One region of the Plantactinospora siamensis genome, then DNA from elsewhere that is predicted to be linked to it. Evidence: riboswitches for the same ligand, from Rfam matches in the RefSeq annotation. Region 1 holds a riboswitch; the other holds the start of a gene.
The links. A riboswitch is a leader RNA that binds a small molecule or an ion and turns the genes downstream of it on or off. The one in region 1 is predicted to bind ZMP and ZTP.
Positions count from the first base shown of each region.

Region 2: another riboswitch for ZMP and ZTP. It lies ahead of glyA (serine hydroxymethyltransferase); the one in region 1 lies ahead of ACFFHU_RS18015 (bifunctional 5,10-methylenetetrahydrofolate dehydrogenase/5,10-methenyltetrahydrofolate cyclohydrolase).

Region 1 covers NZ_JBHLUE010000016.1:121,670-135,855, forward strand. The annotation lists partial or broken gene ACFFHU_RS18000 (C39 family peptidase) at 323-957, shown strand; gene ACFFHU_RS18005 (penicillin acylase family protein) at 1,108-4,290, shown strand; gene ftsH (ATP-dependent zinc metalloprotease FtsH) at 4,320-6,404, shown strand; ZMP/ZTP riboswitch at 6,471-6,594, shown strand; gene ACFFHU_RS18015 (bifunctional 5,10-methylenetetrahydrofolate dehydrogenase/5,10-methenyltetrahydrofolate cyclohydrolase) at 6,710-7,549, shown strand; gene ACFFHU_RS18020 (hypothetical protein) at 7,686-8,207, opposite strand; gene ACFFHU_RS18025 (TetR/AcrR family transcriptional regulator) at 8,304-8,993, opposite strand; gene ACFFHU_RS18030 (aldo/keto reductase) at 9,068-10,090, shown strand; gene ACFFHU_RS18035 (VOC family protein) at 10,139-10,585, opposite strand; gene ACFFHU_RS18040 (aconitate hydratase) at 10,775-13,627, shown strand; gene ACFFHU_RS18045 (GTP-binding protein) at 13,733-14,186, opposite strand, start outside.
Region 2 covers NZ_JBHLUE010000004.1:525,881-540,066, forward strand. The annotation lists gene ACFFHU_RS07300 (carbohydrate ABC transporter permease) at 1-526, opposite strand, end outside; gene ACFFHU_RS07305 (ABC transporter substrate-binding protein) at 679-1,956, opposite strand; gene ACFFHU_RS07310 (LacI family DNA-binding transcriptional regulator) at 2,327-3,346, shown strand; ZMP/ZTP riboswitch at 3,409-3,493, shown strand; gene glyA (serine hydroxymethyltransferase) at 3,624-4,892, shown strand; partial or broken gene ACFFHU_RS07320 (PH domain-containing protein) at 5,021-5,392, shown strand; gene ACFFHU_RS07325 (2-hydroxyacid dehydrogenase) at 5,581-6,507, opposite strand; gene abmR (ATP-binding transcription factor AbmR) at 6,618-7,172, opposite strand; gene ACFFHU_RS07335 (PQQ-dependent sugar dehydrogenase) at 7,324-8,523, shown strand; gene ACFFHU_RS07340 (metallophosphoesterase family protein) at 8,707-10,293, shown strand; gene ACFFHU_RS07345 (hypothetical protein) at 10,397-10,684, opposite strand; gene gatB (Asp-tRNA(Asn)/Glu-tRNA(Gln) amidotransferase subunit GatB) at 10,874-12,373, opposite strand; gene gatA (Asp-tRNA(Asn)/Glu-tRNA(Gln) amidotransferase subunit GatA) at 12,387-13,880, opposite strand; gene gatC (Asp-tRNA(Asn)/Glu-tRNA(Gln) amidotransferase subunit GatC) at 13,877-14,182, opposite strand.

The sequences.
Region 1 (14,186 bases):
TTCCCCCGCCACCAGCGGTCCCCCACGCGAGCGGACCCGGCAGCGCGCACCCGAACCACCCCGCCGCACCCCCACGCGGCACCCACACTCCCCCACCCGCGGCACACCCCCACGCCGCACACCCCCGGATGAAAGGCGATCACCATGACCACCTTCACCCGCTTCCTGCCCAGCAGCATCGGCACCCCCATCCTGCGCAAGGCCGCCCTCACCGGCGCCGGCCTCGCCTTCACCGCCGGCGCCATCGCCGGCCCGCTCACCCTGGCCACCGAGGCCCACGCCGCCCCCGCGCACACCGGCAACAGCACGGTCGTGCACACCCAGGAGGGCAACGACAACCACGGCAACGACCGCGGCGGCGACAACGGCAACCGCGGCACCGGCGACGGCCGCGGCGGCAGCAAGCCCGGCGACACCCGCGACAGCCGCGACAGCCGCGGCGCGCAGCCCGGCGGCAAGAAGCTCGGGTTCGACTACGAGGCACAGCCGAACTACTACTACTGCGGCCCCGCCGCAGCGCGGAACGCCCTGTCCGCCGACGGCCACGGCATCTCCGTGGACGATCTGGCCAAGCACATGGGCACCACCGAGGCCGGCACCAACAGCGCCGAGGACATCACCCGCGCGCTGAACACGGTCCTGGGCGCGGACAAGTACCGCACCACGGCCCTGTCCGACCCGCACGTCAAGCCGGAGCAGGCCGACCAGCTCCAGCGTGACGTCAGGGCCACCCTGGACGACAACCGCGCCCTCGTGGCGAACGTGGCCGGCACGGCCACCGACACCGACGGCGCCGCCCACAGCTACGAGGGCGGCCACTACATCGCGGTGGTCGGCTACCAGGACGACGGCCGGCAGGTGCTCATCGCCGACTCGGCCAACCCGGACGTGGCCAGCTACTGGGTGAACACCACCGACCTGGCCAACTGGATGGCCACCCGCGGCTACAGCCACTGACCCGGAACACCAACCGAAGGGCCGACCCCACCCGGGGTCGGCCCTTCGGCGTCAGCACCATCCATTTCGGCCCTATCCAGGGACATCGACCGTTGTTACTATCCGGTTCCGAGTTTGTTTCATATCTCGCTCGTGCCGGAGGGATCGCCGATGTCCCGACGTACCGTCGCGGTTTTCACCGCCCTCATCACCGCGACGGCCGTCGCGGCCCTGCCCCCCACGGCGCCGGCGAGCGCCGCCACCGGCGCGACCGGCGCCGCCGCCCGCGGGACGGGGGCCACCACCATGGCCGCCGCGAGCGGCCCGGCCGACTACTGCCTGGACCAGTGCAACGACATCGTGCCGCCGGGCGAGAACGGCAACGCCACCCTGGTCGACATCCTCGCCCACCAGACCCTCGGCACCCGGCCCGCGCACTCGGCCGACCAGCTGGGCCGGTACGCGGACCTGGTTTCCGGCTACACCGGGCTGACCGACGAGCAGATCGCCAACTTCTACAACGACTCGTCGTTCGGGGTGCCGGCCGGGCAGGCCGAGCGCACCTACTCGCCGCGCGACGACGTGACGATCGTCCGGGACAAGACCATCGGGGTCCCGCACGTCACCGGCACCACCCGGGCCGGCACCATGTTCGGCGCCGGGTACGCCGGCGCCGAGGACCGGCTGTGGGTGATGGACCTGCTGCGCCGGGTCGGCCGGGGCCAGCTCACCCCGTTCGCCGGCGGCGCGCCCGGCAACCGCGAGTTGGAACAGCAGGTCTGGCGCAACTCGCCGTACACCGAGGCGGATCTGCAGCGCCAGGTCGACACCCTGCGCACCAAGGGCGCGCGCGGCCAGCAGCTGTACGCGGACGTCGAGCAGTACGTGGCCGGGATCAACGCGTACATCGCGCACTGCATGTCGGCCCGCAACTGCCCCGGCGAGTACGTCCTCACCGGCCACCTCGACGCGGTCACCAACGCGGGCGGTCCCGAGCCGTTCAAGATGACCGACCTGATCGCCACGGCCGGCGTGGTCGGCGGGCTGTTCGGCGGCGGCGGGGGCGGCGAGGTGCCGTCGGCCATCGCCCGGATCACCGCCCGGGCCCGGTACGGCGTCACCGAGGGCGACCGGGTGTGGAACGCGTTCCGCGAGCGCAACGACCCGGAGACGGTGACCACCGTCCACAACGGCAGCAGCTTCCCGTACGGCGACGCCGACGACAACGCCGCGAGCGTGGCGCTGCCGGACGCCGGCACCACCCGGCCGGAGCCGGTGGTGGCGAACCCGACCGGTTCGGCGGGCAGCACCGCGGCGGTCGGACCGGACACGGCCGTCCGGCGCGGCATGTCGAACGCCGTGGTCGTCTCGGCCGCGCGCTCGGGCACCGGCCACCCGATCGCGGTGTTCGGCCCGCAGACCGGCTACTTCTCCCCGCAGCTGCTCATGCTGCAGGAGCTCCAGGGTCCGGGGATCAGCGCCCGCGGCGTGGCGTTCGCCGGCCTCAACCTGTACGTGCTGCTGGGCCGCGGCCAGGACTACTCGTGGAGCGCCACCTCGGCCGGCCAGGACATCACCGACACGTACGCCGTGCCGCTGTGCAACACCGACGGTTCGGCGCCGACCGTCGACTCCACCGGTTACCGCTGGCGCGGCCAGTGCCTGCCGATGGAACGGCTGGTCCGCAACAACGCCTGGAAGCCCACGGTGGCCGACGGCACCCCGGCCGGCTCGTACGACCTGGTGTCGCTGCGCACCCGGTACGGCCTGGTGGCCTACCGCGGCACCTCGGGCGGCACCCCGGTGGCGTACACCCAGCTGCGCTCGACGTACCGGCACGAGGCCGAGTCGGCCATCGGCTTCCAGGCGTTCAACGACCCGGCCGCCATGGGCACCCCGGCGGACTTCCAGGCCAGCGCATCGAACGTCGGGTACGCGTTCAACTGGTTCTACGTGAACTCGGCCGACACCGCGTACTACAACTCGGGCGACAACCCGGTCCGGCCGGCGGGCGCCAACCCGAACCTGCCCACCAAGGCCGACCCGGCGTACGAGTGGGTGGGCTGGGACCCGGACGCCAACACCGCGCAGCTCACCCCGCCGGCTGCGCACCCGCAGGCGGTCAACCAGGACTACTTCGTGAGCTGGAACAACAAGCAGGCCCCCGGGTACGGCGCCGCGGACGGCAACTACAGCTTCGGCGCGGTGCACCGGGCGAACCTGCTGGACCGCCGGGTGAAGGCGGCGCTCGCGGCCGGCAAGCCGGGCCGGGCCGACGTGGTACGCCTGGTCGAGGAGGCGGCCGTGACCGACCTGCGGGCCGAGAACCTGCTGCCGGAGCTGCTGCGGATCCTCGACGGGCAGCCCGGCCAGGAGGCGCACGTGGCGGCGCTGCGGTCCTGGCAGGCCGACGGCGCCCGGCGGGTGGAGACCTCGCCCGGCTCGCACGTCTACGCCCACGCCGACGCGATCGCGCTGTTCGACGCGGCCTGGCCCCGGCTGGTCGAGGCCGCGTTCGCCGGCCAGCTCGGCCCGGACCTGTACGCCGCGCTGGCGGGCGTGCTGCCGATCAACGAGTCCCCGAGCGCCGGCCAGGCCGGCAGCGTCGGCCACGGCGGCCGCAAGCACGTCGGCTCCTCCTTCCAGTACGGCTGGTGGGGCTACCTGGACAAGGACCTGCGCGCCGTGCTCGGCGACCCGGTGTCCGGCGGGCTCGGCCGGACGTACTGCGGCGGGGGTGACCTGGCGAGCTGCCGGCGGGACCTGGCGGCGGCCCTGGACGCGGCGGCCGCCGAGCCGGCCACCGTCACCTACCCGGGCGACGGCGACTGCGCGGCCGGCGACCAGTGGTGCGCCGATACGATCATCCAGTCCCCGCTGGGCGGCATCACCCAGGACAAGATCTCCTGGCAGAACCGGCCCACGTTCCAGCAGGTGGTGTCGTTCCCCGCGCACCGCGGCGACGACATCACCAACCTGGCCCGGGGCGCGTCGGTGAGCGCCAACGGAACCTTCCTCGGGTTCTCCGCCGCGGCGGCCGTGGACGGTGACCGCAGCACCCGGTGGAGCAGCTGGTGGACGGACAACCAGTCGATCACCGTGGACCTCGGCTCGGCCCGCGCGGTGAACCGGGTCATCCTGCGCTGGGAGGCCGCGTACGGCCGGGCGTACCGGATCGAGACCTCGACGGACGGCCGGAGCTGGCAGTCGGTGTTCAGCACGGCGGCCGGCAACGGCGGAACGGACGTGGTGACCTTCCCGACCACCACCGCCCGGTACGTGCGGATGGCGGGCGTCCAGCGCGGCACGTCGTACGGCTACTCGCTGTGGGAGTTCGAGGTGTATCCGGGATAAATCCGGCCGGCGGAGGGTACGCGGTGGTCATGACCACCGCTGCCCCGCCGCCGGACGACGGCAGGACGCTGCCGCGCAGCTTCCCCCCGAAGCGGCCCGAGCCGGACCAGCCGGCCCCGCCGTGGCGGGTGGAGGGCATGCCCGGCGAGGGCGCCGGCCGGCCGCCGCAGCGCCGGCGGCCGGCCTGGCAGCGGTACGGGTGGCTGTTCCTGATCCTGCTGGTGGTCAACTGGTTCGTCTCGTCCAACCTGCTGGCGCCCGCCGAACGCACCCCGGTGTCGTACACGTTCTTCCTCAGCCAGGTGGACGCGCGCAACGTCGCCGACATCACCTCGACCGGCGACACGATCGAGGGCTCCTTCAAGCAGAAGGCCAGCTACACCCCGGTCGGGCAGACCAAGGGCAGCCAGGTGGAACGGTTCCGCACCGAGCGGCCGTCGTTCGCCGACGACAAGCTGTTCAGCACGCTGCAGAGCACGGGCGTACCGGTCAACGCCCGGCCGCCCGACGCGCCGGCGCCGATCTGGCAGCAGCTGCTGCTCGGCTTCGGACCCACCCTGTTGCTGATCCTCCTGCTGGTCTGGTTCCTGCGCCGGGGTGCTCAGGCGATGGCCGGCGGGGTGGGCGGGATCGGCCGGTCCCGGGCGAAGCTCTACCAGCCCGACGCCGGGCCCCGGACCACGTTCGCGGACGTGGCCGGCATCGAGGAGGTCCGGCAGGAGGTCACCGAGATCGTCGACTTCCTCCGCGATCCGCAGCGGTACCGCCGGCTCGGCGCCCGGGTGCCGCACGGGGTGCTGCTGTCCGGTCCGCCCGGCACCGGGAAGACCCTGCTGGCCCGGGCGGTCGCCGGGGAGGCCCGGGTGCCGTTCTTCTCGATGTCCGCCTCCGAGTTCATCGAGATGATCGTGGGGGTCGGCGCGAGCCGGGTCCGGGACCTGTTCGAGCAGGCCAAGAAGGTCGCGCCGTCGATCATCTTCATCGACGAGCTGGACGCCATCGGCCGGGCCAGGGGCGGCGCCCAGTCGCTGGGCGGCAACGACGAGCGCGAGCAGACGCTCAACCAGATCCTCACCGAGATGGACGGCTTCACCGGCAGCGAGGGCGTGATCGTGCTGGCCGCCACCAACCGGCCGGAGATCCTCGACGCGGCCCTGCTGCGCCCCGGCCGGTTCGACCGGCGGGTGACGGTGAGCCCGCCCGACGTGACCGGCCGCCGGAAGATCCTCGAGGTGCACACCCGGGGCGTACCGCTGGCCGACGACGTCGACCTCGGCGACCTGGCCGCCACCACGCCCGGGATGGTCGGCGCCGACCTGCAGAACCTGGTCAACGAGGCGGCCCTGGTGGCCGCCCGGCGCCAGCACGAGAAGGTCGAGCCGGCCGACTTCGGCGAGGCGCTGGAGAAGGTCACCCTGGGCACCGTGCGCGGGATCATGCTCACCCAGGAGGACAAGGAGCGGACCGCGTTCCACGAGTCCGGCCACGCGCTGCTCGGGATGCTCACCCCGGGCGCCGACCCGGTCCGCAAGATCTCGATCATCCCGCGCGGGCAGGCGCTCGGCGTCACCTTCCAGAGCCCGAACACCGACCGGTACGGCTACTCGGCCAAGTATCTGCGCGGCCGCATCATCGGCGCGCTCGGCGGCCGGGCCGCCGAGGAGCTGGTGTTCGGGGACATGACCACCGGCGCCGAGAGCGACCTGGACCAGGTGAGCGACATCGCCCGGCAGATGGTCGGCCGGTGGGGCATGTCCGACGCCATCGGCCCGGTCACCGTGCTGCCGCGGCCCGGCCAGGAGTCCCCGCTGGGCCTGGACGGCGTGGCGCCGGGCACCCGGGAGCTGGTCGACGGCGAGGTGCGGCGGATCGTCGAGGACTGCTACGCCGAGGCGCTGGCCACGCTGCGCGAGCACCGCGAGCAGCTGGACCGGCTGGCCCGGACGCTGCTGCGGCAGGAGACGCTGGACGAGGCCGACGCGTACGCGGCCGCGGGCATCCCCCGGGACGCCGCGCCGGCCGCCGTGGCCCGCGGCGAGACGCCCGGCGCCGATCCGGCGCCCGGTCTCCCGCCGGAGAGCGGCGCCGCGCCGACCGAGGTCGGTGAGCCGTAGGGCCCGCGCCGGGGCCGTGGCCCGCCGGGGGCGACCGGTCAAGAACGGGCCGCTGCGGGGTACGGTTAGCGCGGCCGTGACTGGCGCATCGAGTGGAGCACCACCGGGGAGCGGCCAAGCGTCCAAACGACCGGTAGCCACCCGGGCGATCCGGACGCCGTCAGCACCGCCGCGCGCCTGGGCGAATCGCAGTGCCTTATGCGACGCCGACCCCGGGAGCTGCCATGAGCGCCACCGAATCTGCCCGTCCCACAGCCGGCGCCGACCACGCGCCCTCCGCGGCGGGCGCCGACCTCGCCCGTCCGATGGCGGGCGCCGACCTCGCCCGGGACATCCTGGCCGGAGCGGCCGACCGCGCCGCCGCCCTGGAGGCCCGGACGGGGGTACGCCCCTGCCTGGCCACGGTGCTCGTGGGCGACGACCCGGCGTCCGAGACGTACGTGCGGATGAAGCGCAACCGGTGCGCCGCGGCCGGGATCGGCTCCCGGCTCGTCGCGCTGCCGGCCGGCATCTCCACGACGGAGCTGGTGGACCGGGTCGGCACGCTCTCGGCCGACCCGGCCGTGCACGGCATCCTGCTCCAGCATCCGGTGCCGGCCGGGATCGACGAGCGGGCCGCGTTCGAGGCCATCGCCCCGGCCAAGGACGTGGACGGGGTGACCATGCACTCGTTCGGCGCCATGGCGTTCGGCCGGCCGGGCTTCGTCTCCTGCACGCCCGGCGGGATCCTTCGGCTGCTCGACGCGTACGACGTGCCCCTGGTCGGCCGGCGTGCCGTGGTGCTGGGCCGCAGTCCCATCCTCGGCCGGCCGGTCGGGATGCTGCTGCTGGCCCGCGACGCCACGGTGACCTACTGCCACTCCCGCTCCCGGGACCTGCCCGAGCTGGTCCGGGGCGCGGACCTCGTGGTGGCCTCCGTGGGCCGGCCGGAGTTCGTCCGGGGTGAGTGGCTGAAGCCCGGCGCGGTGGTGGTGGACGCCGGCTACCACCCGGGCGGGCTGGGTGACGTGCACGCCCCGTCGGCACGGGTCCGGGCCAGCCTGCTCACGCCGGTGCCCGGCGGCGTCGGACCGATGACCATCGCGGTCCTGCTGGAGCAGACCGTGGCCGCCGCCGAGGGCCTGGTGACGTCCCCGGCGTCGTGACGCCGGTCGTCGTCCCCGCTCGGTCGGGGCCCGGGTGGCCATCCGGTCGCCGTCAGGTGGCATCCGGCCGCCGTCAGGTGGCGTCGCGCCGCCGTCAGGTGGCGTCGGGCGGCCGTCCGGCGGTGTCGGGCCGCCGTCAGGTGGCGTCGGGCTCCGGGTCGTCGTGGTCGCCCGGCTCGACCACGGCGCCGGTACGTCTCACGGCTGCCGGGTCGCACAGCACGGTCACCCGGTAGCTCAGCCCGAGATTGGACCAGATGTCGCCACGCAGCACCAGGCAGAGGCCGACGCCGTCCCCCTCGGGGTGCTCGTAGAAGTCGGCCGCCGGCTCGGCGAGCGCGCCCACCAGGCCCTGGGTGCCCTGCGCCGTGGCGGCCACCTGGATCAGCCCCGCCGTCACCTGAAGCTCCACGTCGGCCAGCGCGTCCACGTCGTACCAGTGGGTGTCCGGCAGGAACAGCTGGGTGTCGACGCCCCGGCGCTGGTAGACCGGTCCGGCCATCCCGGTTGCCGGGTCCGGGCGGTCGCCGATCCAGGCCACCCCGGCGTACTCGGTACGCAGCCGGCGCGCCTCGGGTCGCTCCGGGTCGGCGGGAAACGGCGCGACGACGAAGTCGAGCCGGGGCTGGGCGCTCAGGTGGACGTCTGCGGCGATCACGGCCGGCACATTAGCACCGGCGCGCACCGGTACGGGCCCACGACTGGCCCGTGGCGGCACGGGCGTTGACCCGAACCCGCCACCGGCCCGTGGGCGTCACCGGTGAGCCCGTGCCGCCTCCGGCGCCTGTTCCGCACCGCTAGGGGCCGGGCGGAGTGGCGCGGTCTCGCCGTACAGGGTTGACGTCCACGCGTTGGTGAGCGTCGCCACCAGCACGGCCTGGTCGTCGAACGGCGGGACGCCGGCCGCGGCGAGGTAGTAGAGCCGCTCGCCCTGCCAGGTCAGCGCCGCGGCGACGGCACGTACGTTCAGATCACCCAGGTGTTCCCGGGCCCTGGGGTCGGCGCTGATCCGGGCCACCGCCGCTTCGGTGAAAAGGTCCATCTGCCCGGTCCACAGCGCCCGCAGGTCGTCGTCGGACCCCAGGTTCTCGACGATCGCGGTCAGCACGCCGGCGTTGTCCCGCCACAGCCGCGCGCCGTCGAGGATCCCGGTCCGGAGCGCCTCGACCGGGTCCTGCCGCCCGTCGAGCCAGGGGCCGGCGGCCCGCTGCCCCTGCGCGACGGCCTGCCGGACCAGTTCGCCCAGCACGGACTGTTTGCTGGGGAAGTAGAAGTAGAAGCTGGCCCGGGACACCTGGGCGGCGGCCAGGATGTCGGCCACGCTGAGCGTCTCGAACCGGCGCTGGGACAGCAGCGTGCGGGTCGCCGAGAGAATGCGTTCCCGCAGTTCACCCGGTGCGGAGGGACCGGACCGGCGGGTCGGGCGGGCGGCGGGCGGCGGCATGCCCGTGACGATACCCAATTTGTCCGGACAACACGTCTAGACGCACTGTCTGAACAATATGTATGGTCGCTGTCATGAGATACCGGACCTTTGGCCACAGCGGATTACGCGTCTCCGAACTCATCCTTGGCGCGATGACCTTCGGGGAGCAGGGTGGCGTGGGCGCACCGCTGCCGGAGTGCGAACGGATCCTGGACGCGTACGCCGAGGCCGGCGGGAACGCGATCGACACGGCGATCAACTACCGGGGCGGCGCGAGCGAGGAGATCCTCGGCGAACTGCTGCGGAGTCGGCGGGAGCGGTTCGTGCTCGGGTCGAAGTACACCGTCTCCCGGGACGGCGGTGACCCCAATGCGGCCGGCAACCACCGCAAGAACCTGCGCGCCTCGCTGGACACCAGCCTGCGCCGGCTGGGCACGGACTACCTGGACATCTACTGGGTGCACATCTGGGACCGGAGCACCCCGATCGACGAGACCATGCGGGCGCTCGACGACGCGGTACGGGCCGGGAAGGTGTTGTACGTGGGGATCTCCGACGCCCCCGCCTGGATCGTGGCCCGCGCCAACACCCTGGCCGAGTGGCACGGCTGGAGCCCGTTCATCGGCCTGCAGGTGCCGTACAGCGTGCTGCACCGGGACATCGAACGGGAACTGCTGCCGATGGCCGAGGCGCTGTCCCTCGGGGTGGCGGCTTGGAGTCCGCTGGCCGGCGGGGTGCTGTCCGGCAAGTACACCCGGGCGGCCGGCCCGCAGGGCGCGAACCGGCTGGACGCCGACTCGCTGTCCGAGCGCGACCACGCGGCCGCGCGGGCCGTGCAGGACGTCGCCGACGAACTCGGCGCCACCCCGTCGCAGGTCGCCCTCGCCTGGACGATGGCGCGGTCGCCCGCCGTCCACCCCATCGTCGGGGCGCGCCACCTCGACCAACTGCGGGACAACCTGGGCGCCGCGGACCTGACCCTGCCCGCGGCGGCCGTCGACCGCCTGGACGCGGCTGCCGGATTCGCGCCCGGCTTTCCCACGGACTTCATCGACCAGACGTCGGAGTGGGTCTTCGGCGCCGCCCTCGTCGACCGGCAGGCCCGGCACCGTTAAGAGGGGGCCCCTGCTATACAAAAAGCGATAACAGGGGGCCCTTCCTTGCTATGCCGGGGCGAGGAACTCCAGGCGGTTGCCGTGCGGGTCGTGGGTGTGGAAGCGGCGCAGTCCGGGGAGCTCGTCGTTGGCCCAGGTCACGTCGTAGCCGGCCGCCGTCAGCCGGTCGGCGAGCGCGTCCAGGTCGGGCCAGAGCAGCCCGGGGTGCGCCTTGCGGGCCGGCCGGAAGTCGTCCTCGACGCCGAGATGCAGCTCGATGCCGGCCGGGCCGCCCGCGCCGCCCGGGCCAGCCGGGCCGCCCGCGCCGCCCGCGCCATCCGCGCCGGCCGCGCCATCCGAGCCGGCGGGCCGGTCCGGGGCGACGAACCAGCAGCCGCCGCGCGGGGCCAGCGCCGCCGGCTTCGGCTTCTCGACCAGGCCGAGCACGCCCGCGTAGTACGCCCGGAGCACCTCCTCGGAGCCGCGCGGGCAGGCGAGCTGCACGTGATGGATCATGGCGACCTCCCTCCCGGTCAGCGTGGCACGGGGTTGCGCGAATAGCAAGACGGACGTACGGTTTGATGAACTCGGACCGCGGGCCTGGCTCCGCGGGGTTACCTCGGCCGACGGTCGCGGTAACCGGTACGACAGACTTGCGGGCGAGCCCGGCGCACCGCGCCGGGGAGCCCGGCCGGCGGAACTGCGATGAAGGAGTACGACGTGGCGAGCCTCGACACCTTCGGTGCCAAAAGTGAGCTGCGCGTTTCAGACGCGAGCTACGAGATTTTCAAGATCGACAAGGTGGACGGGCATCAGCGCCTGCCGTACAGCCTGAAGATCCTCCTGGAGAACCTGCTGCGGACCGAGGACGGCGCGAACATCACGGCCGACCACATCCGCCAGCTCGGCGCCTGGGACCCGGACGCCGACCCCAGCGTGGAGATCCAGTTCACCCCGGCCCGGGTGCTCATGCAGGACTTCACCGGCGTGCCGTGCGTGGTCGACCTGGCCACCATGCGGGAGGCGGTCCGGGACCTCGGCGGCGACCCCACCCGGGTCAACCCGCTGGCCCCGGCCGAGCTGGTCATCGACCACTCGGTCATCGCCGACCTGTTCGGCCGGGAAGACGCCTTCGCCCGCAACGTCGAGCTGGAATACCAGCGCAACAAGGAGCGCTACCAGTTCCTGCGCTGGGGCCAGACCGCGTTCAACGAGTTCAAGGTGGTGCCGCCGGGCACCGGCATCGTGCACCAGGTGAACATCGAGTACCTGGCCCGGACGATCATGGAGCGCAACGGCCAGGCGTACCCGGACACGGTCGTCGGCACCGACTCGCACACCACCATGGTCAACGGCCTGGGCGTGCTGGGCTGGGGCGTGGGCGGCATCGAGGCCGAGGCCGCCATGCTCGGCCAGCCGGTCAGCATGCTCATCCCCCGGGTGGTCGGCTTCAAGCTGCACGGTGAGATGCCCGCCGGCACCACCGCCACCGACCTGGTCCTCACCATCACCGAGATGCTCCGCAAGCACGGCGTGGTGGGCAAGTTCGTCGAGTTCTACGGCCCCGGCGTGAGCGCGGTGCCGCTGGCCAACCGGGCCACCATCGGCAACATGTCCCCCGAGTACGGCTCCACCGTGGCGATCTTCCCGATCGACGACGAGACCGTGAACTACCTGAAGCTCACCGGCCGGGACGAGCAGCAGGTGGCGCTGGTCGAGGCGTACGCCAAGGAGCAGGGCCTCTGGCACGACCCGGCCCACGAGCCCGAGTACTCCGAGCGGCTCGAGCTGGATCTGTCCACCATCGAGCCGTCCCTCGCGGGGCCGAAGCGCCCGCAGGACCGGGTGCCGCTGGGCAACGCCAAGACGCTGTTCCGGTCGGCGCTCACCGACTACGTGGCCGCCGACGAGACCGGCGGCGACGCCGGCCGCACGCCCGGCGTCCCGCAGCAGGAGCGGCCGTACGGCGCTGCCGGGCACGCGGACGAGGCCAGCGCCGAGTCCTTCCCGGCCAGCGACGCCCCGGCCAACGGGGTCAGCGACCCGGCCGACGCGCCGCGCGACCTGGTCACCGCCGCGGTCGGCGCCGGCGGCCGGGCCAGCAACCCGGTCCGGGTCACCGGCGACGACGGTACGGAGTTCGAGCTCGACCACGGCGCCGTGGTGATCGCGGCCATCACCTCCTGCACCAACACCTCGAACCCGCAGGTCATGATCGGCGCGGCGCTGCTGGCCCGGAACGCGGTGGAGAAGGGCCTGGCCCGCAAGCCCTGGGTGAAGACCACCCTCGCCCCCGGCTCCAAGGTGGTCATGGACTACTACGAGCGGGCCGGTCTCACGCCCTACCTCGACAAGCTCGGCTTCAACCTGGTCGGCTACGGCTGCACCACCTGCATCGGCAACTCCGGTCCGCTGCCGGAGGCCATCTCCGCCGCGGTCAACGAGAACGACCTCACCGTGGTGTCGGTGCTGAGCGGCAACCGGAACTTCGAGGGCCGGATCAACCCGGACGTCAAGATGAACTACCTGGCCTCCCCGCCGCTGGTGGTGGCGTACGCGCTGGCCGGCACCATGGACATCGACCTGGCCAACGAGCCGCTCGGCGAGGACTCCGACGGGCAGCCGGTCTTCCTGCGCGACCTCTGGCCGAGCACCGCCGAGATCCAGGACGTGATCTCCAAGGCCATCGGCGCCACCGGCTTCGGCCAGGCATACTCGGACGTCTTCGCCGGCGACGAGCGCTGGCAGTCGCTGCCCACCCCCACCGGCGACACGTTCGCCTGGGAGGGCGCCTCGACGTACGTCCGCAAGCCCCCGTACTTCGAGGGCATGGCGCCGGAGCCGGCGCCGGTGGCCGACATCTCCGGGGCGCGGGTGCTGGCCAAGCTGGGCGACTCGGTGACCACCGACCACATCTCGCCGGCCGGCTCGATCAAGCCCGACTCCCCCGCCGGGAAGTACCTGGCCGAGCACGACGTGCCGCGGCACGAGTTCAACTCGTACGGCTCACGCCGGGGCAACCACGAGGTGATGATCCGGGGCACCTTCGCCAACATCCGGCTGCGCAACCAGCTCGTGCCGGGCGTGGAGGGCGGCGTCACCGTCAACCACCTCAGCGGCGAGCAGACCTCCATCTACGACGCGTCCGTCGCGTACGCCGAGGCCGGCGTGCCGCTGGTGGTGCTGGCCGGCAAGGAGTACGGCTCGGGCTCGTCCCGCGACTGGGCGGCCAAGGGCACCATGCTGCTCGGCGTGCGGGCCGTCATCGCCGAGTCGTACGAGCGGATCCACCGGTCGAACCTCATCGGCATGGGGGTGCTGCCGCTGCAGTACCCGGCCGACGCCACGGCCGAGTCGCTCGGCCTCGACGGCACCGAGACGTTCACGATCAGCGGCATCACGGCGCTGAACGACGGCGCCGTCCCGCGGACCGTGAAGGTCAGCACCGACACCGGTGTGGAGTTCGACGCGGTGGTCCGGATCGACACCCCGGGCGAGGCCGACTACTACCGCCACGGCGGCATCCTGCAGTACGTCCTGCGCAAGATGCTCGGCTGAGCTTCGAAGGAAGGGCCCCTTCTTATCGCTTTTCGTATAGGAAGGGGCCCTTCTTAACGCCTCCGCTCCGGCGGTGCGGGCGGCGGCGGGCGCGCTCGCCGCGGGTCAGCGGCGGCTCTCGCGGAGCTTCATGGCGTGCTCCAGCAGGTTGATGAGCACGTCCTTCGCCGACTCCTTGCGCCGGGCGTCGCAGAGCACCACCGGGACGTCGGCGTCGAGATTCAGCGCCTGCTGCACATCGTGCAGCGCGTACCGCTGGGCGCCTTCGAAGCAGTTGACCGCCACGATGAACGGGGTGCCGCGGCCCTCGAAGTAGTCGATCGACGGGAAGCAGTCGGCCAACCGGCGGGTGTCCGCCAGAACCACGGCGCCCAGCGCGCCCAACGACAGCTCGTCCCAGACGAACCAGAAGCGGTCCTGGCCGGGCGTGCCGAACAGGTAGAGCACCAGATCGTCGCTGATGGTGATGCGGCCGAAGTCCATGGCCACCGTCGTGGTGGCCTTCTCCTCCACCCCGGACAGGTCGTCGATGCCGACGCCGGTCTCGGTCAGCACCTCC
Region 2 (14,186 bases), on a different contig from region 1:
CCCAGTTCGCGATGCCGTAGTCGCGGGAGACGATCGTGCTGAACACCATCGTGGAGGCCGTGATGGGGGTGACGTAGGGCAGCAGCACGCCGACCCGCCACCAGGACTGCCCGCGCAGCCTGCGGTTCAGCACCGAGGCCACCACGAGCGCGATGATCAGCTGCGGCACCGTGGAGAGCACGAAGATGCCCAGGGTGTTGTAGAGGGCGTTCCAGAAGTCGGAGTCGCCGAACAGCTTGGTGAAGTTCTCCGTACCGGCCCAACCGGTCTTGGTCGGGTCGTCCAGACGCCAGTTCCGGAACGCGACGATCGCGTTGAAGATCAGCGGGAAGACCCCGAACACCGCGAACAGCAGGAAGAACGGGGCGATCATGACGTACGGCATGTAGCGCATGTCGAAGCGGAGCAGCCGGTTGCGCAGGTTGGACCGCTGCGGCACGGGCGCCCGGCCGACGGCCGGCGGCCCGCCGGGGCGGCCGGCCCGCTGGCCGCCGAACGGGGCCGGCTGGGTGCGGGTGGTGGACATCAGGTCTTCTCCTCGGACGGATGGCCGGGACGGCGGAACCAAGGCGGTGGCGGGCGGACCGGGACCGGACCGCCCCCGTGGCGATCCGGTCCCGGTGCGGCCCCGGCGGGCGCCGTCCCGCGGCCCCGGATCGGGGCCGCGGGACCGCAACCTCAGCTCGACGCCGCCTTCTGCGCCTGCTTGACGGCCTCCGCCCAGGCGGCGTCCGGCTTGAGCGAGCCGTTCTGCACCCGGGTGAGCACGTTCTCCACGGCCACCCGCGTCGGGCCGGCCTTCTTGCCCAGGTACTGCGGCTGCAGGCCCTGCGCCATCTTCGGGAAGATCTGCCCGACCGGGGCGTTGCTGAAGAACGGGTTCTTGAAGTCGGCGATCGCCGGGTCGGTGTAGAGCGCCGGCTGCGAGGGCAGGTTGCCGACCGACTTGAAGATCTCGATCTGCTGCTCCGGCTGGACCAGCCACTCCAGCAGCTTGTACGCCTCGTCGACGTGCTTGCCCTGCTTGGGGATGGTCAGCCAGGAGCCGCCCCAGTTGCCGCCGCCGCCGGGAACGGCCGCGATGTCCCACTTGCCCTTGGTGGACGGCGCGGTGTCCTTGATGTGCCCGAGCATCCAGGCCGGGCAGGCCAGCACGGCGAACTTGTTGCCCAGGAAGCCCTTGTCCCAGTCGGCCTGGAAGCTGGCCAGGTTGGCCGAGAGGCCCGCCTGGACGGCCTTCACGCTGTAGTCGAAGGCGACCTTCGGCCCGCCGTCCATCTGCAGCTGCTCGTTCTGGTCGTAGAAGCCGACCGGCTGCTGGGTGAGGATCGGGTTGAACATGTTCGACGCGGCGTCGATGAACTTCTTGTGGGTCTTGTTGGTGTACTGCTTGCCGACGTCGATGAACTTGTCCCAGTCGGGCCAGAGCGCTGAGACCTGGTCCCGCTCGGTGGGCAGGCCGGCCTCCTTGAACAGGTCGGTCCGGTAGCACATGGCCAGGCCGCCGACGTCGGTGCCGAGGCCGATCTGCGCCTTGCCGTCCGGCGACATCGAGTTCTTCCACTTCCACGGCAGGTACTTGCTCTCGTACGAGCCGGCGCCCTTGTCGAGGAGGTTGACGAACTTGTCGGCCTGCGAGCGGAACTGCACGATGAAGCCCTCGTCGATCGCCGCGATGTCCGGCGCGCCGGAGCCGGCGATCAGCTTCTTCTGCAGGTCCTCGTGCTGGGCGTTGTATTCGCCCGTGTTCAGCTCGATCTTGACGTTGGGGTGCGCGGCCTCGTACTTGGTCTTGAGATCCGTCAGGCCGAAGTCCCCCCAGAACGCGATCTTCAGGGTGACCTGGGAGCTGTCACCGCTGGAGGTCGTGCTTTTGCCACTGCACGCGGCGACCATGGTGGTCGCCACCAGCCCCACCGCGGCCACCCGCAGCCATCTGGGCAAAGACCGTCTCATTTGCCAATCCTCCGAGCACAATGTGGGAACGCTCCCATGATCGAGGAACGTCGACTGAACCGGGTAAGTGAAAGCCACCGTAAGTGGGGTGACAAGGTGTGTCAATAAGCGAGCGATCCCGTAGCCGAGCCGTGACCTACGCCGAAATTTGCCGAAGCGGTTGGCCCGTTTTCATCATCTTTACCGTTACATGGAGCGCTCCCACCCACTTCCAACGTTGTATAGGAATTCCCGCCGCGAGCATCGGGACCACTATGCTTAACCGTGCAAGTAGTGAGCGCCTCCGGCCGGCCCCGCCGACCGGTAAGGTGCCAACCCCCGGGCCATCCTTACCTCGGTCCGGGGAGAACGACCGATCCGAAGGAGCGCGGTGAAGCGGCCCACGATCGCCGACGTGGCCCGGCGGGCCGGGGTGTCCAAGGGGGCCGTCTCGTACGCCCTCAACGGTCAGCCCGGCGTCTCGGCCGCGACCCGGCAACGCATTCTCGCGATCGCCGAGGAGATCGGCTTCAACCCGAACAGCGCCGCCCGGGCGCTCTCCGGGGCCAGCGCCCGGGCCGTCGGGCTCGCGCTGTCCCGGCCGGCCCGGATCCTCGGCATCGAGCCGTTCTTCATGGAGCTCATCAGCGGCGTCGAGGCCGAGCTGTCGTCCCGCGGCTACGCGCTCACCCTGCAGGTGGTGGCCGACCCCGAGGCCGAGGTGGCGGTATATCGGCGCTGGTGGGGCGAGCGCCGGGTGGACGGGGTCTTCGTCTGCGACCTGCGCGCCGACGACCGGCGGGTGCCGATGCTGGAGGAGCTGGACCTGCCGGCCGTGGTCATCGGCGGCCCCGGGCACACCGGCGCGCTGCCGCACGTCTGGTCCGACGACGCCGCGGCCGTGACCGAGACGCTCGAATACCTCATCGCCCTGGGACACCGCCGGATCGCCCGGGTCGGCGGCCTGCCCGGGCTGCTGCACACGGAGCTCCGCACGTCGGCCTTCCAGCGCGTCTGCGAGCGCCCCGAGGTGCGCTGGTCGCTCAGCGTGCCCTCGGACTACAGCGGCGAGGACGGCGCCCGGGTCACCCGCCGGCTGCTCAGCGCCCCCGAACGACCCACCGCGATCATGTACGACAACGACGTGATGGCGATCGCCGGCCTGGCCGTGGCCCAGGAGATGGGTCTGGCCGTGCCCGGCGAACTGTCCATCGTGGCCTGGGACGACTCGCCGCTGTGCCAACTCGTGCACCCGGCCCTCACCGCGCTCAGCCGGGACATTCCGGCGTACGGCGGGCACGCCGCCCGGCACCTGCTGGCGTTGATCCGCGGCGAGCAGGTCGGGGCGTACCAGGACGAGGGCGCGCACCTGACCCCGCGCGGCAGCACCGCTCCGCCGCGCGCCAGCTGAACCGGTCAAGCCCCTTCGCCGGCGCTGCGCTGCCGCTCCCCGGCCCGCTCGACGGGTAGCATCGACGTACTCGCGACTGGCGCCGTGAGGTGGAGAGAACCACCGGGGAGCGACCGGATGCGTGCGTCGCGCGCCTGGGCGTACGCGGAGGCCGACGGGCACCCGCCCGCCGGGGACCGTGGCTACCCGCACTGGCAGGATCCGGTGCGGTGAAGCAGCCGCTCCATTCCGCCGGTCGCGCTGGTGGCGGCCGCCGGACGAAGCCAGGAGGACGCTCGTGCACATACCACCGATTCCCAGCCTGACTGCGGCGGACCCGCAGCTGGCCGGCCTCGTCGAGGCCGAGGCGCAGCGCCAGCACGACAAGCTGCGGATGATCGCGTCGGAGAACTACGTGTCGGCGGCGGTGCTGGAGGCCAGCGGCACCGTGCTGACCAACAAATACTCGGAGGGCTACGCCGGGCGCCGCTACTACGAGGGCCAGCAGCTGATCGACCAGATCGAGACGCTGGCCATCGAGCGGGCCAAGGCGCTCTTCGGGGTGGATCACGCCAACGTCCAGCCATACTCGGGCTCGCCCGCCAACCTCGCGGTCTATCTGGCCTTCCTCTCCCCCGGCGACACCGTGCTGGGCATGTCGCTGCCGATGGGCGGGCACCTCACGCACGGCTGGTCCGTCTCGGCCACCGGCAAGTGGTTCAACTCCGTCCGCTACGGGGTGTCCCGGGAGACCGGGCGGATCGACCTCGACGAGGTCCGCGACGTGGCCCGCCGGGAACGCCCGAAGGTGATCTTCTGCGGCGGCACGGCCGTGCCGCGCACCATCGACTTCGCCGGCTTCGCCGAGATCGCCCGCGAGGTCGGCGCGGTGCTGGTGGCCGACATCGCGCACATCGCCGGTCTGGTGGCGGGCGGCGCGCACCCGTCGCCGGTCGGGCACGCCGACGTCGTCACCACCACCACCCACAAGACCCTGCGGGGCCCGCGCGGCGCGATGATCCTCAGCACCGCCGAGCACGCCTCGGCGATCGACAAGGCCGTGTTCCCGGGCCTGCAGGGCGGCCCGCACAACCACACCACAGCGGGCATCGCGGTGGCGCTGCGCGAGGCATCCGGGCCGGACTTCCGGGCCTACGCGGCGCAGATCGTGGCCAACGCCAAGGCGCTGGCCGCCGCGCTCGTCGAGCGGGGCTACGACCTGGTCTCCGGCGGCACGGACAACCACCTCATCCTCGCCGACCTCACCGGCCAGGGCATCGGCGGCAAGCCGGCGGCGCAGGCGCTGGACCGGGCCGGCATCGAGCTCAACTACAATACCGTGCCGTACGACCCGCGCAAGCCGTTCGACCCGTCCGGAATCCGGCTCGGCACCGCCGCGCTGACCACCCGCGGCCTCACCGAGGAGCAGATGCCGCAGGTGGCGGCCTGGATGGACGAGGCGATCGGCGCGGCCGTCAAGGACGACGAGAGCACGATCGAGCGGATCGCCGGCGAGGTCCGCGACCTGCTCGCCGGCTACCCCATGCCGGGCTACGCCACCGCCTGAGGGTGTAAGGAAGGGCCCCTTCTTATCGCTTTTTGTATAGGAAGGGGCCCTTCTTAACACCCGCGCTCCGGCGGCCCCGGCAGCGGGCCGCCGGCCCGGACCCGGCCGCCGGGTGCGAAAATCGGCGGGTGAGCTCCGCCGACACCGTCCGCTTCCGGCACAGCCAGACGATCTGGCTGGCCGCCCTGATCGCCTTCATCGGCGCGCTGCCGGTGGCGAGCCTGCGCTGGTATCTCGCGCCGATCCTGCTGGTGCCCCTGGCCATCGGGATCTGGGCCTGGCGGTCCGGCACCGACGCCGACCCCGCGGGGCTGCGGTTGCGCGCGCTGGTGGGCCAGCGTCGCATCCCGTGGCCAGACGTGGCCGAGTTCGGCGTCGACGAGCGAGGTCGGGTGACGGTCCGGCTGACCGACGGCGCCTCCGCCGCGCTGCCCGGCGTACGCCGGTCCGACCTGTCGCGCCTGATCGCCGCGAGCGGCCAGCCGCTGGACCCGGCGGCGGCCCCCGGCCCGGCCGCCACCGACACCCCCGCCTCGCCCGACAGCCCCGCCTCGCCCGACACCCCGGCCTCGCCCGACGCCCCGGCCTCGCCCGGCACACCGAGCCCGAGCCCCGGCACAGCGAGCCCGAGCCCCGGCACACCGGGCCCGAGCCCCGGCGCGGCCTCCCGCGGCCCGGGCTCGGCCGGTCAGTAGCCGCCCACCACCTCGTTCTCCAGGGGTTCCCCGGCAAGGAAGCGCCGCAGTTGCGCCCCGACCAGCCGGTACGCCCGGGGCAGCAGGCCGCGTACGGATCCGCCCACGTGTGGGGTGAGCAGCAGGCCGGGCACGTCCCACAGGGGGTGGCCGGCGGGCAGCGGCTCCGGGTCGGTCACGTCCAGCGCGGCCCGCAGCCGACCGGCGCTCAGCTCGGCCACCAGCGCGTCGGTGTCCGCAACCGGGCCGCGGGCCGCGTTCACCAGCAGCGCGCCGTCGTGCATCGACGCCAGGAACTTCCGGTCCACCATGCCGCGCGTCTCGTCGGTGAGCGGCACGATCAGCACCACGATGTCGGCGTGCGGCAGCAGCTCCGGCAGCTCCGCCACGCCGTGCACGCCCTGCTCCGGCCGGGCCGTCCGGGCCACCCGGGTGATCTCCACCTCGAATGGCCGGAGCCGTGCCTCGATGGCCGCGCCGATCGAGCCCGCGCCGACGAGCAGCACCCGCTTGCCGGCGAGCTCGTCCGTCGGCAGGTAGTCGAGGCTCGCCCACTCGTGCCGGGCCTGCGCCCGGGCGAACTCGTCGAACGCGCGCAGGTGGGCCAGGATCGCGGTGAGCACCCACTCCGAGGTGGACGTGTCGTGCACGCCGCGGGCGTCGCACAGGGTCACCCCGGCGGGCAGCCGGCCGGCCCAGGCGTCGGCGCCGGCCGAGAGCAGCTGTACGACGCGCAGGTCGGGCAGCTCCGCGGCGAGCCGTACCGCCGTGCCGGGCGCGAGGAACGGCGGCACCCAGAACTCGACGCCGGCGCGCTCCGCCGGCGGCTGCTGCGGGTCGGCCACAATCTCCACGCGTACGTCCGCGGGCAGCTCGCCGAGCAGCGACCGGCCCTCCTCGTGCGGGATCCAGATCTTCACGCTGGCCGACGATAGCCCTCCGGCGCCGCCGCCGGGCGGCCGGCCGACGCCGAACGGTTAGGAAGGGCCCCTTCCTATACGAAAAGCGATAACAAGGGGCCCTTCCTTCCTCAGGTGGTGGGGCCGCGGCGGCGGAGGTCCTCGACCGTGCCCATGGCGGTGCGCAGCTCACCGAGCCACTCCTGCGCGTGCTGGCCGACCAGCCGGACGCACCAGGCCAACGCCTCCGAGCGGGACCGCGCCACACCCGCGTCGACCAGGGTGTCGAGGACCCGGCGCTCCGGCTGGCGGAGCCGGGTCATCACCGGCGCCGACACGTTGGTGAACAACTCCTCCGTCTCGCCGCAGGCGGCGCCCCAGGCCACCTTCCGGCGGTAGCGGTGCTCGATCTGCCGGGCGATCCCGATCCGCCGGTCCCGGGTCTCCTCCCGGTGCTGGTTGATCCGCCCCGCCTCGGCGGCCGCCCGGTCCGCCGGCGTCGCCTCGGCCGCCAACTCCGGCTCGGGCAGCCGGCCGACAATGATGATCTCTTCGCGGTCCACCACGACCCGCGGTGGACCGTTGAACCAACCGTCCGGGACCGCCCCGGTGATCCAGGCCGCCGCGTCGTCCGCGGGCGGTGGCTCGTTCCGGCCACCCGCGACATCCCATCTCCGGTCTCGCATACCGCACCTCCATCGTACTGATTACATGATTACACCGTTTCACACGTTGCATCAAGGCCGATCTGAGCGGGCGCCGGAGCGGGGCTTCGGCGCCCGGCCGCGTACCGCGGGGAGATCCGCGACGCTGTGCCGGCGCGACTAGGCTGGGCCGGTGAGCCTTCGGACCACGTACCGGCACCGCGCCCGGGCCCGAGCGGCGGTCGCGCTGTGCGCGGCGGCCGTCCTCGCGGCCGGCGGTTGTTCCTTCGGCGAACCGAAGCCGGACCCGGCCGGGGAGCCGCCGCGCTTTCCCACCCCCACGGCCCCGGCCTCGACGCGGGGCGGCGGCACCGATCAGGAGGTGGCCGCCACGGTCCTCGCCACCGGCCTGAACGTGCCGTGGGCCATCGCGTTCCTGCCCGACGGCGGCGCCCTGGTCACCGAGCGGGACTCCGCGAAGATCCTCAAGGTCGGCCCCGAGTCCGGCCCGGACGGCCTCAAGGTCGCTACGGTGCAGACGGTCGAGGGAGTTGCGGCGGGTGGCGAGGGAGGTCTGCTCGGCATCGCCGTCTCACCGGAATACGAAAAGGACAAGGCGGTCTTCGTCTACTACTCCACCGACCGGGACAACCGGATCGCCCGACTCACCCTCGGTGGCCAGCCGACACCCATCCTCACCGGCATCCCGCGCTCCGGCGTCCACAACGGGGGTCGGCTCGCCTTCGGCCCGGACGGCTTCCTGTACGCGACCACCGGCGACGCCACCCAACGCGGCCTCGCGCAGGACCAGAAGAGCCTGGCCGGCAAGATCCTCCGGATCACCCCGGCCGGCAAGCCGGCGCCCGGCAACCCGTTCGCCAACTCGCCGGTGTGGTCGCTCGGGCACCGCAACGTGCAGGGGTTGGCCTGGGACGAGAACAGGCGCCTGTACGCCACCGAGTTCGGTCAGAACACCTGGGACGAGATCAACCGGATCGAGCCGGGGCACAACTATGGCTGGCCCGATGTCGAGGGCGGGGCGCCGGGTTCCGACCAGCCGGGCACCGACGCGAGGTTCAGCTACCCGCTGGTGCAGTGGCACACCGACGAGGCGTCCTGCTCCGGCGCGGCCATCATCGGGCGGCTGCTCGCGGCCGCGTGCCTCAAGGGTGAGCGGCTCTGGCTCATGGAACTGACCGCCGACGGCGGCGTGCTGGGCCAGCCCCGGGCCGTGCTGACCAACCGGTACGGGCGGCTGCGGGCCGCCGTGGCGGCGCCGGACGGTTCGCTCTGGATCTCCACCTCGAACAAGGACGGCCGGGGCCGGCCGAGGGCCGACGACGACCGACTGATCCGGCTGGTGTTCTCCGACGGCGGCGCGGGGCGCAGTTGAGCCCGCGACGCCGGCAGGTTTCCCAAGATCGGTGGGCGGGCAGGTCACCCTCTCGTGGCTGACGAGCGAAGGGACCCGGCGGCACCGCGCGACACGACCGCGGCGCGGCGCGACACCACCGCGGCGCGGCGCGCGGCGACCGCGGCAGCGGTACGGCGTGGCGCGACCGCGGCGGGCGGGGCGCTGACCACGGCGTGGCACGGCGGTCGCCGGGCCGCGACCTCGACCTGGGGTCGGCGGACCCGGATCGCCGCGGCCATCGTGGCGGTGAGCCTGGTCGGCGTGGTGCTCGGCACCCTGCTCGGCGGCCGGGTGGAGACCGACATCGGCCCGTTCCGCGCGCAGCTGGCGCTCAGCCCGTCCGCCAGCGGCGGCACCACGGTCCGCATCCCGCCGCTCGGCGCCCTCGAGTTCGACAGCCACGACGGGCCCACCCGGCTCACCGTGCAGCTCGGCGCCCTCGACCAGCGGCGTACCGAGGCGCTCATCAGCGACCCGGGCAACCTGGACCGGATCAGCAGCCTCGCCGTCCGGGACGTCAGCGAGGGCGCGGCCCGGCTGATCCTGCGGACCATCGGCGCGGCCCTGCTCGGGTCGCTGCTGCTGGCCGCCCTGGTCTTCCGGAACGTACGCCGGGTCGCCTGGTCGGGGGTGCTCTCGCTGGTCATCACCGGCGGCAGCCTCGGGCTGGCCGGGCTGACCCTGCACCCCCGGGCCCTGGAGGAGCCGCGCTACGAGGGCCTGCTGGTCAACGCGCCGGCCATCGTCGGCGATGCGCGGTCGATCGCCACGAACTATGGCAAGTACGCCGACCAGCTGCAACGGCTGGTCGGCAACGTGAGCAAGCTCTACACGACGCTCTCGGCGCTCCCGGTGTACGAGCCGTCCCCCGGCACCACGCGGGTGCTGCACATCTCGGACCTGCACCTCAACCCGTCCGCCTGGCAGGTCATCCGCACGGTGGTCGAGCAGTTCAACATCGACGTGGTCATCGACACCGGGGACATCACCGACTGGGGCAGCGAGCCGGAGGCCTCGTTCGTGAACTCCATCGGCCAGCTGAAGAAGCCGTACGTCTACATCCGCGGCAACCACGACTCCAGCGCCACGGCGGCGGCCGTGGCCAAGCAGCCCAACGCCACGGTCCTCGACCAGTCGCTCACCAAGGTCGCCGGGCTGACCATCGCCGGCGCCGGCGACCCGCGGTTCACCCCCGACAAGGAGACCTCGCCGGCCGGCTCGGGGCTCACCACGCAGGTCGCCGATCAGGTCATCACCACCGGGGAACGGCTGGCCGCCACGATCCGCTCGGCCGCGCCGCAGAAGGTGGACATCGCGCTGGTGCACGACCCGGCCTCCGCCGGTCCGCTCTCCGGGACCGTCCCGCTGGTGCTCTCCGGGCACGTGCACCACCGCGAGGTGCTGCGGCTTCCGCAGGTGGACGGCGAGCAACCGACCCAGCTCTTCGTGGAGGGGTCGACCGGCGGCGCCGGGCTGCGCGGCCTGGAGGGCGAGAAGCCCACCCCGCTGAGCATGTCGGTGCTCTACTTCGATCCGGGGCAGAAGCTCCAGGCGTACGACGACATCACGGTCGGCGGCACCGGCGAGGCGCAGGTGAGCCTCGAACGGCACATCATCACCAACCCGGCGGCGGGCGACCCGAAGGCCTCCGTGACGCCCACCCCGACCCGCGGCCCCACCCCGACGCCCACGGTGAGCCCGTCCAACTCCAGCGCCCCCGGCGCCCCGGTCCCGACCACCACCGGCTGATCCACGGTCCGTAGCCAGCGCGACCCGGCGGGGGCCGCGGGACGACCGTCAGCGTCGCCGCACCGCGGGGCGCGCCGCGGGCACGCGGGCCGCCGGGCGACCGTCAGCGGCCCATCGCCTCCACCGCGTCCTTGGCGGTCCGCAGGTCCGCGCCGGTTGCCTCCCGGTACGCCTTGATCGCCTGGATCTTGTCGCCCCGCGCAAGATGCTCCCGCACCCCGGGCAACTCCGCCCCGGGATCCTCGATTCCGAGGTGATTCATGACGAGATCGAGCCGGCGCTCGATCTCGCCCAGCCGCCACGCGGTGCCGTCCCGCCGACCCGACCCGGCCACCTGCATGAGCAACACCCCGAGAATGGCCAAGCTCACGGCCAAGAACGCGAAATCCATGCCGCTCATCCAAGCAGGTCCCCGCACGCAGCCCGGGACGGCAGCGCCGGGACGGCCCGGACCACCACGGGGGTTTCGCCGCAGCCCGCCCGCGTCGGGATCAAACCTCACCGCCCAGAGCGGGGGGCTTCGGCGAAACCCACCCACCCGACCGGCGAAGCCCCGTCGGACTGGCGCGGCGGGGCCCGCCTAGCCCTCGACGCCGAGGCGCTCCAGCACCATGTCGCGGACCGTCCGGGCGTCGGCCTGACCCCGGGTCGTCTTCATGACGGCGCCGACCAGCGCGCCGGCCGCGGCCACCTTGCCACCGCGTACCTTCGCGGCCACGTCCGGGTTGGCGGCGATGGCCTCGTCCACGGCCGCCGTGAGGGCGCCGGTGTCCGACACCACGCCGAGGCCGCGGTTCGACATGATCTCGGCGGGCGAGCCCTCGCCGGCCACCACGCCCTCGAGCACGGTACGGGCCAGCTTGTCGTTCAGCTTGCCCTCGTCGACCAGCCGCTGCAGCTCGGCCACCTGGGCCGGGGTGGCGCCCACGGCGGCCAGCTCGACACCGGTTTCGTTGGCCCGGCGGGACAGCTCGCCCAGCCACCACTTGCGGGCGCCGGCCGGGGTGGCGCCGGCCGCGATGGTCTGCTCGATCAGCTCGACCGCGCCGGCGTTGACCACCGACTGCATGTCGAGGTCGGAGAGCCCCCACCGCTCCTGCAGCCGCCGGCGGTGCACCCGGGGCAGCTCCGGCAGCGCCGCCTTCAACTCGGCCACCCAGCTCGGGTCCGGGGCCAGCGGCACCAGGTCCGGCTCGGGGAAGTAGCGGTAGTCGGTGGCGGTCTCCTTGGACCGGCCCGGCGTGGTGTCCCCGGTGTCCTCGTGGAAGTGCCGGGTCTCCTGGGTGATCCGGCCGCCCGCATCCAGCACCGACGCCTGGCGCAGCATCTCCGAGCGGACCGCGCGCTCCACCGAGCGCAGCGAGTTGACGTTCTTGGTCTCGGTGCGGGTGCCCCACTCCTCGCCGGGCCGGTTCAGCGACGTGTTCACGTCGCAGCGCAGCGAGCCCTCCTCCATCCGTACGTCGGAGACGCCGAGCGTGCGGATCACGTCCCGCAGCTCGGTGACGTACGCGCGGGCCACCACCGGAGCCAGCGTGCCGGTGCCGGGGATCGGCTTCGTGACGATCTCCACCAGCGGGATGCCGGCCCGGTTGTAGTCGACCAGCGATTCGGTGGCGCCGTGGATCCGGCCGGTGGCGCCGCCCACGTGCAGCGACTTGCCGGTGTCCTCCTCCAGGTGCACCCGCTCGATCTCGATCCGGACGAGTTCCCCGTCCACCTCGACGTCCAGGTAGCCGTCCACGCAGATCGGCTCGTCGTACTGGCTGATCTGGAAGTTCTTCGGCATGTCCGGGTAGAAGTAGTTCTTCCGGGCGAACCGGCACCAGCTGGCGATCGAGCAGTTGAGCGCCAGGCCGATCCGGATGATCGCCTCGATGGCAGCCTTGTTGGCCACCGGCAGCGAGCCGGGCAGGCCCAGGCAGACCGGGCAGACCCGGGTGTTCGGCTCGCCGCCGAAGTCGGTCGGGCAGCCGCAGAACATCTTGGTCCGGGTGCCCAGCTCGACGTGCGTCTCCAGGCCGATCACCGGCTCGTACCGCGCGACCACCTCGTCGTACGCGGGCAGTGTCGTCGTCATGGTTGCTCCTGCCTCACAGCGCCGGTGGGGTGAACGAGCCGACCGCGCTCTCCAGCGCCGCGGCGACCCGGTACATCCGGTCGTCGGCCATCGTCGGTGCCATCACCTGCAGGCCCACCGGCAGCCCCTCGGACAGGCCGCACGGGACCGAGATGGCCGGCCCGCCGTACAGGTTGCTCGGGATGGTGAACAGGTCGGCCAGATACATCTGGTACGGGTCGCTCGTGCGGGAGCCGAACGGGAACGCCACGAACGGGGTGGTGGGCGCGATCAGCGCGTCCACCCGCTCGAACGCGGCCGCGAAGTCCCGGCTGATCAGCGTGCGCACCTTCTGCGCCTGCCCGTAGTACGCCTCGTAGTAGCCGGAGGAGAGCGCGTACGTGCCGAGGATGATCCGGCGCTTGACCTCGGGGCCGAAGCCGGCGTCCCGGGTGAGCGACATGACCTCCTCGAGCGACCGGTTGCCGTCGTCGCCGACCCGCAACCCGAAGCGGACGCCGTCGAACCGGGCCAGGTTCGATGAGCACTCGCTCGGCGAGATGAGGTAGTACGCCGGCAGCGCGTACTCGAAGTGCGGGCAGGACACCTCGACCACCTCGGCGCCCAGCTTGGTGAGCGCGTCCACGGCGTCCCGGAACGCGGCCAGCACGCCCGGCTCGGCGCCCTCGCCGGAGAACTCGCGGACCAGCCCGAGCTTCACCCCGGTCAGGTCGCCCGCCGCGCCCGCGCGGGCCGCGGCCACCACGTCGGGCACCGGCTGCGGGATCGAGGTGGAGTCGCGGGGGTCGTGCCCGCCGATCACCTGGTGCAGGAGCGCCGCGTCCAGCACCGTCCGGGCGCACGGCCCGGGGGTGTCCAGCGACGAGGAGAAGGCCACCAGCCCGTACCGGGAGGTGCCGCCGTACGTCGGCTTGGCGCCGACCGTGCCGGTGACCGCGCCCGGTTGCCGGATCGACCCGCCGGTGTCCGAGCCGATGGCCAGCGGCGCCTCGTACGCGGCCAGCGCGGCCGAGCTGCCGCCGCCGGAGCCGCCCGGGATCCGGGTCAGGTCCCACGGGTTGCGGGTGGGGCCGTAGGCGGAGTATTCGGTCGACGAGCCCATCGCGAACTCGTCCATGTTGGTCTTGCCGAGCATCACCGTGCCGGCGTCACGCAGCCGCTGGACGATCGTGGCGTCGTACGGGGGGCGCCAGCCCTCGAGGATCTTCGAGCCGACGGTGGTCGGCACCCCGCGGGTGGTCAGCACGTCCTTCACCGCCACCGGCACCCCGGCCAGCGGGCCGAGCGGCTCGCCGGCCGACCGGCGCTCGTCCACGGCCCGGGCGGCGCGCTCGGCGCCCTCGGCGTCGACGTGCAGGAAGGCGTGCACCTGGTCGTCGACCGCGCCGATCCGGTCCAGGTGCGCGCGGGTCACCTCGATCGCCGACACCTCGCCGGCGGCCACCAGCCCGGCGATCCCGGCCGCCGACATCCTGGTCAGGTCGGTCTGCTCGCTGCGCTCGCTCATGATGCGGCCTCCTCGTCGAGGATCCGGGGCACCCGGAAGCGCTGCTGGTCGGCGTCCGGCGCGCCCGACAGGACCTCCTCGGGCGTCAGGCACGGCGTCACCACGTCGTCCCGCAACACGTTGGTCAGCGGCACGGAGTGCGAGGTGGGCGGGATGTCGGCGGCGGCGACCTGACCCACCCGGGCCACCGACTGCAGGATCACGTCGAGCTGGCCGGCGAACCTGTCCAGCTCCTCCTCCGTGACGGCGAGCCGCGACAGGCGCGCCAGGTGCGCGACCTCCTCGCGGGAGATGGCGGCCATCCGT